DNA from 3 places in the Leptolyngbya sp. NK1-12 genome. Region 3 is predicted to be linked to each of the others. Evidence: predicted binding sites of a transcription regulator. Region 3 holds the regulator's gene; each other region holds the start of a gene.
What was found. The regulator NtcA, encoded in region 3, controls nitrogen genes in cyanobacteria. The targets are predictions, from matches to a motif close to TTTGTANNNNNNNNTACAAA.
Positions count from the first base shown of each region.

Region 1 (3,281 bases), 130 kb from region 3:
TTCTGGACGTGGAGCTGCCCCTCTCGGTCCGGGAGCAAATTCGGTTGGGCGTAGGGAATGCAGCCAGTGGAGCCGCCAGCTTTTGCTTCCTGGAAACGGCAATTGCCCAAACCTTGCGAGGAAATTTTGCTGGGATTGTCACTGCTCCAATCGCTAAATCGGCCTGGAAGGCTGCCGGTCATCTGTATCCGGGGCAAACTGAGCTGTTGGCTGAACGAGCTGGCAGAGAGCGATTTGGCATGCTGTTTGTGGCCCATTCTCCCCATACTGATTGGACGCTACGCGCCCTCCTCGCCACGACCCACATTCCCCTGCGGCAGGTGCCCGACACCCTAACCCCTGCTTTGATGACGCAGAAGCTAGAGCTATTGATTCAAGCATTGCAGCAAGACTTTGGCTTGAGGCATCCCCGGATTGCAATTGCCGGCCTCAATCCCCATAGCGGAGAACAAGGCCAACTCGGGCAGGAGGAGCAAACCTGGCTGATTCCCTGGTTAGAGGAGATGGCGGCTCAATTTCCCCAGGTTCACCTGCGAGGTCCGGTTCCTCCCGATACTCTGTGGGTTCGCCCAGCCCAAGCCTGGTACGGGCATAGCAGCAGCAGCTCAGCAGACGCCAATCTCGGTGAGGATGCTTATCTAGCGCTCTATCATGACCAAGGCTTGATTCCCGTCAAGCTAATGGCGTTCGACCGGGCTGTGAATACCACGATTGGCTTGCCGTTTATTCGCACTTCGCCTGACCACGGTACCGCATTTGATATTGCCGGACAGGGGATTGCTCAAGCGGACAGCTTCAAAGCAGCAATTCAAGTGGCAATCGAGATCGGCCAAAAACGTCAGGCAGCGGTTGCCATTTAACTAAACCCGCAGGTTTTGCAATCAATATTAATAGAAGACTAAGAAAAGCCTAAGAAAGCTTGAGAAAGCATAAAAATGATTTTGAGGCTAATATGCCGAAACCTCTGCATTTTAGGCTAATTAGGGAGGATAAGCTCAAGTGTAGGTGCTTTAGGGCTGGCTTATATTCAATCCAGGATGAGATGACTCAGAGGTAAAGGATGGATCAGCTGCCGCCCACTGCTTTGTTTGTTTATTTACGATATTGCGACATGGAATGCCAGGTTTTGGCTGCATTTCCTAGCTTAGGTGGATCTCATCGTGCATCTAGCTTAGGTAGAAGTTTGAGTACGATCCCAATGTGTTCCTAACGGTACTACCCTGTTTTTGTTCGTCTTCTGGCGATGTTCTAACCACTCTTGGCTCAGTATTGCAGCTTCGGCATCTCTGCAGCACAGCCCCAATATTTCGTCAAGATTTGCTGACCTTCGTAATCTTTATTAATATGATCAGTAGAGCGTTAGCGTGAAAATAGAAATCATTCAGTATACCTGATTACAAAGACGATTTCTCAGTTTAACTTTGTGCTACTTCGCCGAATTTGGATTCGAGCTGTCATGCTCTTCTCTACTTTCTCCGCCTATTTGGGCATAAACGAACCATAATCCAGTTTCCAGAGGGTGAATCATGATTCAATCTGTTCAGTATTCAATGAACCTACTGCAAGATGAAGCACGGCAATTGGTACAAAAGGGGGTTGTTAGCCGTCACCAGCCGATTTATGTCCTCTGTCAATATATTCCCGCTCGTGAGTGGGCCGGGATCGAGTGTGTTCTAGAAGATCACGATTTTCTGCTGCGCGATCGAATTGGCGATTTGTTGGGCCGGGAAGACTGGGAAAATGATTGAATGATTGATCGTTTTAATCAAACAAATCTATTTTGCTTAATAGACGAACTCAATCGGCAATTGTAAACACCCTCAGTTAGCACAATGCTCTGCATAATTTGCTCAAATTTAGAGATCCATAGATTGTGATCTAAGTTTGAGCTGCGGCGCTTTTGCCACATAAATCAGCATCTACGAGTAGATAGCCAGGTGTTTTTCAAAATCCTAGGGGCACTAGAGAAACACCTGATTTTTCTTGTCTTTTAAATAAAGTCACCCCGCCGCTTGCGGTGAGGTATTACGGTTCACATGATCGAATACGAATGCCCCAAGCGGCGGGGAATCTAACCCCAAATAGATTGAATTGAATAAAATGAACGGCGGCTTCAGGAATTATCTTGGTCGCGCAGCCGCTCAATTTCAGCACGAATTGCCGCAATTTGGGCCGTTAGTTCCTGTAAGTCTTGCTGCACATCCGGAGAGACTGACTCTCTAGGCAAGGACGGTATGGGCGACGGGGGAGCCGTCTGACCCGCGGACGGGTTGGTCTCTCTTCTCCAGAGGGTATCCACAAAGTTGCGGGCTTCCTGTTCGGTGGAAATGCCTTTCGTCTCCCATTCTTCCGCCAACTGGCTAAGCTCGGTTGTCAACTTGTCCAAGTTGGCTTCTCGACGTTGAGGATCTTGCAAGGCTTCAACCAGAGTTGCTGTGGCCCCAAGCGTGACCCGAAATCCCTTTTGGATTAGCTGAGTTAAGGTATCAGAATTCATGGCGCTCAACAGAATGAATGGGCAGTAGTATGAGTTTTGAGTGCTCGGTTTAAGTTCTTTATATTAACTGCAAGTTTGTGAGTTAGGGCGAGAGCTGGCTTGCCAGCTTTTCTCTGATAGTAATTCTTTGATGGTAAATGGTAATGGCAGCAAACTCAGTGCTTATCTAAGCAGATTGAGACCAAGTTTGTCAGCTTACCGCAGCTTGATATTCCCTTAGCCATATTGTTCCAAAAACTGATTCACGTCCTCGATCAGTCGGGTGAGTTCTGCCTCGGTATTGAGGCGAATGCGTTCATCTCTCAGCGTAATCAGCACCTTGGCTGCAAAGGGACTCGACCAGATATTGGGATTACAAAAAATCTCTAAAAATACCTCTCCGGTGTACCGATACTCCATCGGTTCCTGGGGTTGGGGTTTACCGCCTGTCTGCGTTGCGTTTACCTTCAGCCGATTCATTAATGTGTCAATTGCCTGCTTCAGGTTGGTGGCTGCATCAGGGCTGAAACTGAAGGATACGGAACCCTCTGACAGGTTGAGCCGCAGTTGGGGCGAGGATAGGGGAGAAGGCATAGGCTTAAACCGTTCATGGAAGATATGTGGCCGATAGCTTCCATCCTACCGAGGATCAGGAATTGGTCGTTACCTAGTTTGGCCCTAGTTTGATTTGCTCATTTGATTTGCTCATTTGATTTGCTAAGTAGCGTGCTGGCTAGCGTAGTTTCCATCCCAAGCGAGTGGGTTGTTCATAGATACGCTTGAGAGTGTTGATGTCGCGGTGGGA
Region 1 covers NZ_CP053586.1:5,977,292-5,980,572, reverse strand. Annotated here, with positions in the region: gene pdxA (4-hydroxythreonine-4-phosphate dehydrogenase PdxA) at 1-860, shown strand, start outside; gene HJG54_RS25615 (DUF4327 family protein) at 1,527-1,748, shown strand; gene HJG54_RS25610 (hypothetical protein) at 2,114-2,497, opposite strand; gene HJG54_RS25605 (hypothetical protein) at 2,714-3,070, opposite strand; gene HJG54_RS25600 (hypothetical protein) at 3,210-3,281, opposite strand, start outside.
Region 1: the regulator NtcA is predicted to act here: its motif matches at 1,382-1,401, upstream of HJG54_RS25615 (DUF4327 family protein).

Region 2 (3,281 bases), 230 kb from region 3:
ACATCTCTAACTCCCGGAAGGTAATGCCCTGATTAATCCAGGCCCGCACGTTAGCTGGGTTCAAATCCAAGGCAATATCATAGTCCAGAATCGCTTCCAAAAACTTGCCCTGAGCTGCATAGTAATTAGCCCGGTTATTGTAGGCACTATCGAGGCGCGGATTCAGCTCAATGGCGCGATTGTAATCGGCGATAGCTGCGGCAGGCTGGCCGCTCTGAAAGTAAACCAGACCTCGATTACTGTAATGGTTCGCATTTTGAGGGTTGCGGTCGATTAACTCACTGAAGATAGCAATAGCCTCAATGTGATTGCCATGCTGGGCTTCAGCCAGAGCACGCTGCCGTAAGATTGTTTCCTGTTCTGCAGAACTGAGACGCAACACTGATTGTTTTTGCTGATGGATATTGGTTTTGTTTTGTTGAGGCTGCCAGCGTTTTTGAAGATGGCTGGGGGCATCCTGGGCCAGTTGTCTGGTGTGCTGTCTGGCCACTTGTCTAGACTGGGCCGAAACTCTTACTGCCCGCCCTGCCTGGTCGGCTCGTTTAGATTGATTAGCCTGCTTATTTTGATTGACAGAAGAGCGATTCATGCCATCCTCACCGTTACTCAACAGCCTGACAGTGTAAACTTACAATCCCTGATCGATCTTTAGTTTCTAAGCTGAATGCCTAGTTCACATCCTTCTATAGGTCACTTAATAAGCTGTCTGCTGGGCAGGCGTAAGGTTGAAAATACTGAACCGTCTATCGCGACTAGAGCACCCACTGGCTGCTGAGAAGCAAGCCAGAGCTAGAGTCTATCCATTTCTGCCATGCAGGCTACACTTTGGCCCATGCCAGTAGTATCGCGGAGAAATCATGGAAAATTCGTGAAATTTTCCGAAACATTTTCGGTCAGGTCCATTAAGGAGGAGTGAATTTTCCCGTAAGCTTCTCTACAGAGTAGGTCTATAAAAACTAGTTCCTCTTTTTCTCTATGCTTTCTACAGGATTGTCCGACTCTGCTCCGCCGTTTGGCGATTTCGTGCCTTAAGGATGAGCAATGATTAGAAATCATGCAGTATGGATGACTAGTTCGATTAAATCCACTAATTTCACAAAACTTTATTCTTAATCCCCTCGTAGCCTATACTACGCAAGGATGACTGTAAGGAGAGGAAATACAATGTCGGAGGCAATGAAGCCCCTGACTGTACCGAAAGAATTTTTGGGTCCACCGGGTGCTTGGAATCCCACCTTGTTGATGTTCTTAGGGGCAGTTGCACTAGCTACGCTTTCTACGGTCGGCTATTGGTGTTGGGGTTTTCCAGGCTGGACCTGCTTTTTGACCAATGTGATTGCCCTGCATCTGGTGGGAACCGTGATTCACGATGCTTCCCACAATGTGGCGCACCGAAATCGCATTATCAACGCCGCGTTGGGTCATGGTAGCGCCCTGATGCTGGGGTTTGCCTTTCCGGTGTTTACGCGAGTCCACATGCAGCACCATGCCAACGTCAATGATCCAGACAACGATCCCGACCATTTTGTTTCAACCGGCGGTCCACTGTGGCTGATTGCCGCTCGTTTCTTCTACCACGAAGTGTTCTTCTTCAAACGCAAGCTGTGGCGGAAATATGAGTTGCTGGAGTGGTTTTTGAGCCGTCTGGTTGTGGGCATCGTGGTGTACCTGTCAATCCAGTACGGCTTCCTTGACTACATCATGAACTTTTGGTTCTCGCCTGCCCTGGTTGTAGGGTTAGCGCTGGGGCTATTTTTTGACTACCTGCCGCATCGCCCCTTCCAGGAGCGCAATCGCTGGAAAAATGCGCGCGTCTATCCCAGCCCGGTTCTGAACCTGTTGATCATGGGGCAGAACTATCACCTGATTCATCATCTCTGGCCCTCGATCCCTTGGTACAAGTATCAGGCGGCCTATCGAGCCACTCGACCTTTGCTGGATGCAAAAGGCTGTCACCAGTCGCTGGGTTTGCTGGAAGGCAAAAGTTTTCTAAGCTTCATGTACGATGTGTTTCTGGGTATCCGCTTCCACAAAAGCCACTCCAACGTAGCCCCAGCGGAGTCTACTCCTCATCTACCAGAAGAGAGAGCCGAACTGGCCTCCAGCAGTCAGAAGGTACGCGTTTAGCGCAAGCATTGAATTGGTTGAAGTGCGGGCCTCTTGCCCGCGACCAAAATCCTTGCACAATTGAAAAGCGAATTGCTTGCAGTAGCCCCAGTCACTGCGATGGGTTAAGAAACGCCTCTCAGTTTGCGCGTGTTCTCCACCAGGCTCTGAGCAAAGTTGTCAAAGCGCTCAGAAAGCTTCTGATCAAGCAGTTTGCCATCTTCTCCAAACGCTTTCCAAGCCTGTCCAATTGCCACTTGTTCGGGAATCACCCAAGCATGAACCCAGCGCATAATCACTCGCAGGTCGTTGAGGGCATTGCTGTTGGGCTGGCCGCCGAGGATGCTAATCAAACCGGCCACCTTGCCATCTAGTTCCTCAAAGCCCATTAAATCAAGCGCATTTTTTAGAACTCCACTGACGCTGCCGTGATATTCTGGCGTCACTAGAATCAAGCCATCTGCCTCCTTCACCGTTTGGCTGAGGCGAGCTACATCTGGGTAGTCAGAGTAATCGTCTCCACCATCACAGAAGGGTAAGTTCATTGTGCGCAGATCCAAAATTTCCACCTCGGCACCCAGAGCTGCAACTCGCTGAGCTGCGATTTGCAGAGCCTGCTGACTGTAAGAACCCGATCTCAAACTGCCTGCAATTCCGACAATTTTGACCATAGTTACCTGCCTGGACACTATTATTAGCCCTATTTTAGCTAAAGCGAACTCGATATGACTATGCCTAAGGAGTGGACAAGCAGTAGGTCAAGTGGTTGACGGCGATATTGTTATTTCGAGTATTTCGAGTCAAAAGTCCAACTCAAATGTCCAACTGTTGATTGCAATAGTTAGGATGGGGTGGAGTTACACTAGATTCTAGGGCTGTAACCGAATTCCCAGCGATCAGATTCGGTGAATTGTTTCTATGAACCGCTGAGCGATCCGCTAGAGCGGCTGGGACAGAATTGCAGGAGATGGCAAGGACACTATAGATCTATGAAGCAGGCTGATCACAACACATCCGTCAGGCAACTTTCTCGTCATGGTAAGAAATCTCGCAGAGCCGGAACGCTGGTTACGGGTACGGTCACTGCCATGTGGCTGGTTTTACAAGGCACCTTTGGCAGCCTGCCCGGTTTAGCCCAGTCTCAAACTGCCGAACGGGAAGCGTTGACCTACAGT
Region 2 covers NZ_CP053586.1:6,331,589-6,334,869, reverse strand. Annotated here, with positions in the region: gene HJG54_RS27195 (tetratricopeptide repeat protein) at 1-589, opposite strand, end outside; gene crtR (beta-carotene hydroxylase) at 1,165-2,127, shown strand; gene HJG54_RS27185 (NADPH-dependent FMN reductase) at 2,232-2,777, opposite strand; gene ftsH (ATP-dependent zinc metalloprotease FtsH) at 3,096-3,281, shown strand, end outside.
Region 2: the regulator NtcA is predicted to act here: its motif matches at 1,118-1,137, upstream of crtR (beta-carotene hydroxylase).

Region 3 (3,281 bases):
CTGGGGCCGTCCGGTGCTGCTGTTTCGTAATGAGTGGAATTGTCAGCAGGTGGAAGGCGAGCACCCAGAGCTAAAGCTGAAGAAGGTGGCTCCGGTGGTGTCAGGTCAGGAGCCGGAAGCGCTTTAGAAAAAGCTAGGAGTCAGGAGTGGGGTTTGCTGTAGGGCAACGGTTAGCGGAGCATCAACGGGCAAACTCGCTGGTGCAGGAGTAGGTAATGTTCTGACTCCCGGCTCCTGCGGCCCTTTTCATGACTGATCAGCCTGCTATAGCTTTTTCCACTCTGGTAAGGTACGAGGGGTGTGGGGGCTTCGCCCCCACGTAGGGGCACGGCCCCTGCACCCTATTTTTTGTACTTCATTAGCCTGGAAAAGGCTGTATTACAAGTCTGAAGTTTTTGTTAATCCTACCTAGAAGGCGCGAACGGCCCTCCTATAGTTGAAAACGTTACAGGATATTGCTGAATCATGACTAATCGTAATAATCTGCTTCGCAACATCTTAGTGGGTGCTGGCATTGCTACCGTCGGCGCAATTGGCACCAAAGCCGCGGTTGATTACTTCAAGAATCGGGGTGAGGAAGATGTCCCGGATGAAAGCCAGGGTGATCAACTGCCTGCTTCTGCCGCAGAAGTGGCCTATGCCAAAGTCCAAGACGCCTCGCTGCAAAAATTCCTCGATGTTAGCTTTGGCGAACCAGGCCGCTATGTTCCCAATCGTCCAGCCAAGGTGTTCGACTACCAGGGCAAGCAGTACATGGTGGTTTGGGCACGCGACAATAAGAAAAACAAAAACCAAATGCTGGCCTTTATTTACACACCCGAAGGCCGCAAGATGATTGCCAGCGTTGGCTATACCAATCAGGAAACCGATTACAACATCAACTTGGGCAGCACTCCCTTTGCTGTAGAGGTAAAAGGGCAGAAACTGACCAGTGGCCAGGGCAAAACCAAAGGCGCTGATGAGGTTGACTTTGTGCTTGCTTAACTGACTTGAAAGATTTGCAAAGTTTGAAGATATAAGGCTAACTAAGCCCTCCTGCCCCCCAATTTGGGGGGTTTCTATCACTCAAAGCTTACCTAAGTGAACTGCTGACTCAGGGTGACTGGATTGTGAACGGTAATCTTTTTCTTATGAATGGAAATCATTTTGTCTTGCCGCAAGTCGCCTAGCAGCCGCGTTACTGTTACTCGCGTCGAGCCAATTGCCTCTGCAATCGCCTGGTGGGAAAGTTTGAGATCGATGGTGATGCCATCCTGAGCAGGAACACCAAAATCGCGGCAGAGAATTAGCAAAAAGCTAACTAGACGGGAACCCATATCCCGATGCGCCAAGGTTTCGATCATCATCTCAGTCTGCAGGATGCGAGACGACAAACCCTGCAGCATGATCATCGACAGCTCTGGGTTATCCTTGAGCGCCTTCTCAACCTGCTCAATGGGTACTGAAAGCAACTCCACGGGCGTAAAGGCAACAGCGTGGTAGAAGCGGTCGGCGCGGTGCCCGGTAATCAGAGAGAGTACGCCAAAGACGCTATTCTCGCGCAGCAAGGCTACGGTAATCTCTTCCCCAGCTTCGTAAACCCTAGAGAGTTTGACCGCCCCTCGCATCAGGAAGTAAACCCGTTCCGCTGGATCACCTGGAAAGAAGATGGTTTTGCCGCGCTCGTAAGTCTCTACGACAGGCGGGAAGGCACCACCGCTCAACTGACGGAATACATTTGCTAACGGTCTATCTTGCAACGCTACCATGCCTTTATCCCTAGCCTATTATCGTGAGCCTGTATGAGCCTGTAGTTGTAATAACCCCCGAAGCGCTCTTCGTACTTATTTACGCTTACTACCAGTTTTTAGCCAGAACTCTTAGGATAAATTGTGCTGCATAACACAATCATACTGTGATAGAACTCTGACTTTAAAACACTAAACTTAAGAATGCGATAGTTTTTTGTAGCAAGAATTACACAATGCTGAAATCTCAGACCAGAATGCTATTTGCTGAGATATTTTCAGAATTTTTTCTGAGTAATGAAAATAGAGCATAGCCGTTCAACCCAAAAGTTGCAAGGCAGTAGAACTTAAACCCCTGCTACTGCCTCTGGCAACGCTACATCTGGGCAACATCGGTTCACAAGACTTCCACAGCAGCAAGCTACAAAACTACACACCATGCCTAAGCAAAGACTAACGCCCAGCGTACAGGCTATGTCGCCAAAACTCAAAACTTAAAACTCCCTCACCAGTTTCTTTCCGTCCCCGTTTTTCAGTATTCTTGAGACGCCAAACGACATTGGGTGAAGGGTCATGTTGAATTTGTCTGGAAAAAATGCCCTGGTGACAGGAATCGCTAACAACCGCTCAATCGCTTGGGGAATTGCCCAACAGCTTCACGCCGCAGGAGCCAATCTGGGTATTACCTATCTGCCTGATGAAAAGGGCCGCAACGAAAAGAAAGTGGCAGATTTGGTAGAACCGCTCCAACCCAGTTTGTACCTCCCCTGTGATGTGCAGAATGAAGCTCAGATGCAGGAAACATTCGAGGTGATTCAGGATAAGTGGGGCCGCTTAGATATTTTGATTCACTGCCTTGCGTTTGCTAGCAAAGATGCCTTGAGCGGTGACTTCAGCAGCGTATCGCGTCAAGATTTCTCTCTAGCAATCGAAGTGAGCGCCTATTCGCTGGTCAGCCTCAGTCGCTATGCGAAGCCATTAATGACCGAGGGCGGCAGCATTCTCACTCTCAGCTATTTGGGCGGCGTGCGAGTGATCCCCAACTACAACACGATGGGGATCGCAAAAGCAGCGCTGGAAATGAATGTGCGCTACCTCGCGGCTGAACTGGGACCGCAAAAGGTACGAGTCAATGCGATCTCGGCTGGCCCAATTCGCACGCTAGCCTCTTCTGCCGTGGGTGGCATTCTAGACATGATTCACCATGTGGAACGGGCGGCTCCGCTGCGGCGTACCGTTACGCAACTGGAAGTTGGCAATGCAGCCGCATTTCTGTGCAGCGATCTGGCTAGCGGCATTACCGGGCAGATCCTCTACGTAGATGCGGGCTACGAAATTATGGGCATGTCTGAGCCTGCAAAAGCTGAGGAATAAGCTGAATTGCCTGAATTGATGGAACTGCGCCTGCCTGTCGTTGCTCTGAAGCCAGAGCGTTTTTTGCGGAAACTACTGAGCTACTGGTTTGACCAGACGTAACGATTCGTGAAATCACGGCAGAACAGAGGTCAATTTTTCGGTATTCTCCAGGAAGCTTGGCAGAACTTGATCAAACAA
Region 3 covers NZ_CP053586.1:6,104,472-6,107,752, forward strand. Annotated here, with positions in the region: gene prfC (peptide chain release factor 3) at 1-127, shown strand, start outside; gene HJG54_RS26220 (hypothetical protein) at 466-984, shown strand; gene ntcA (global nitrogen regulator NtcA) at 1,077-1,748, opposite strand; gene fabI (enoyl-ACP reductase FabI) at 2,301-3,101, shown strand.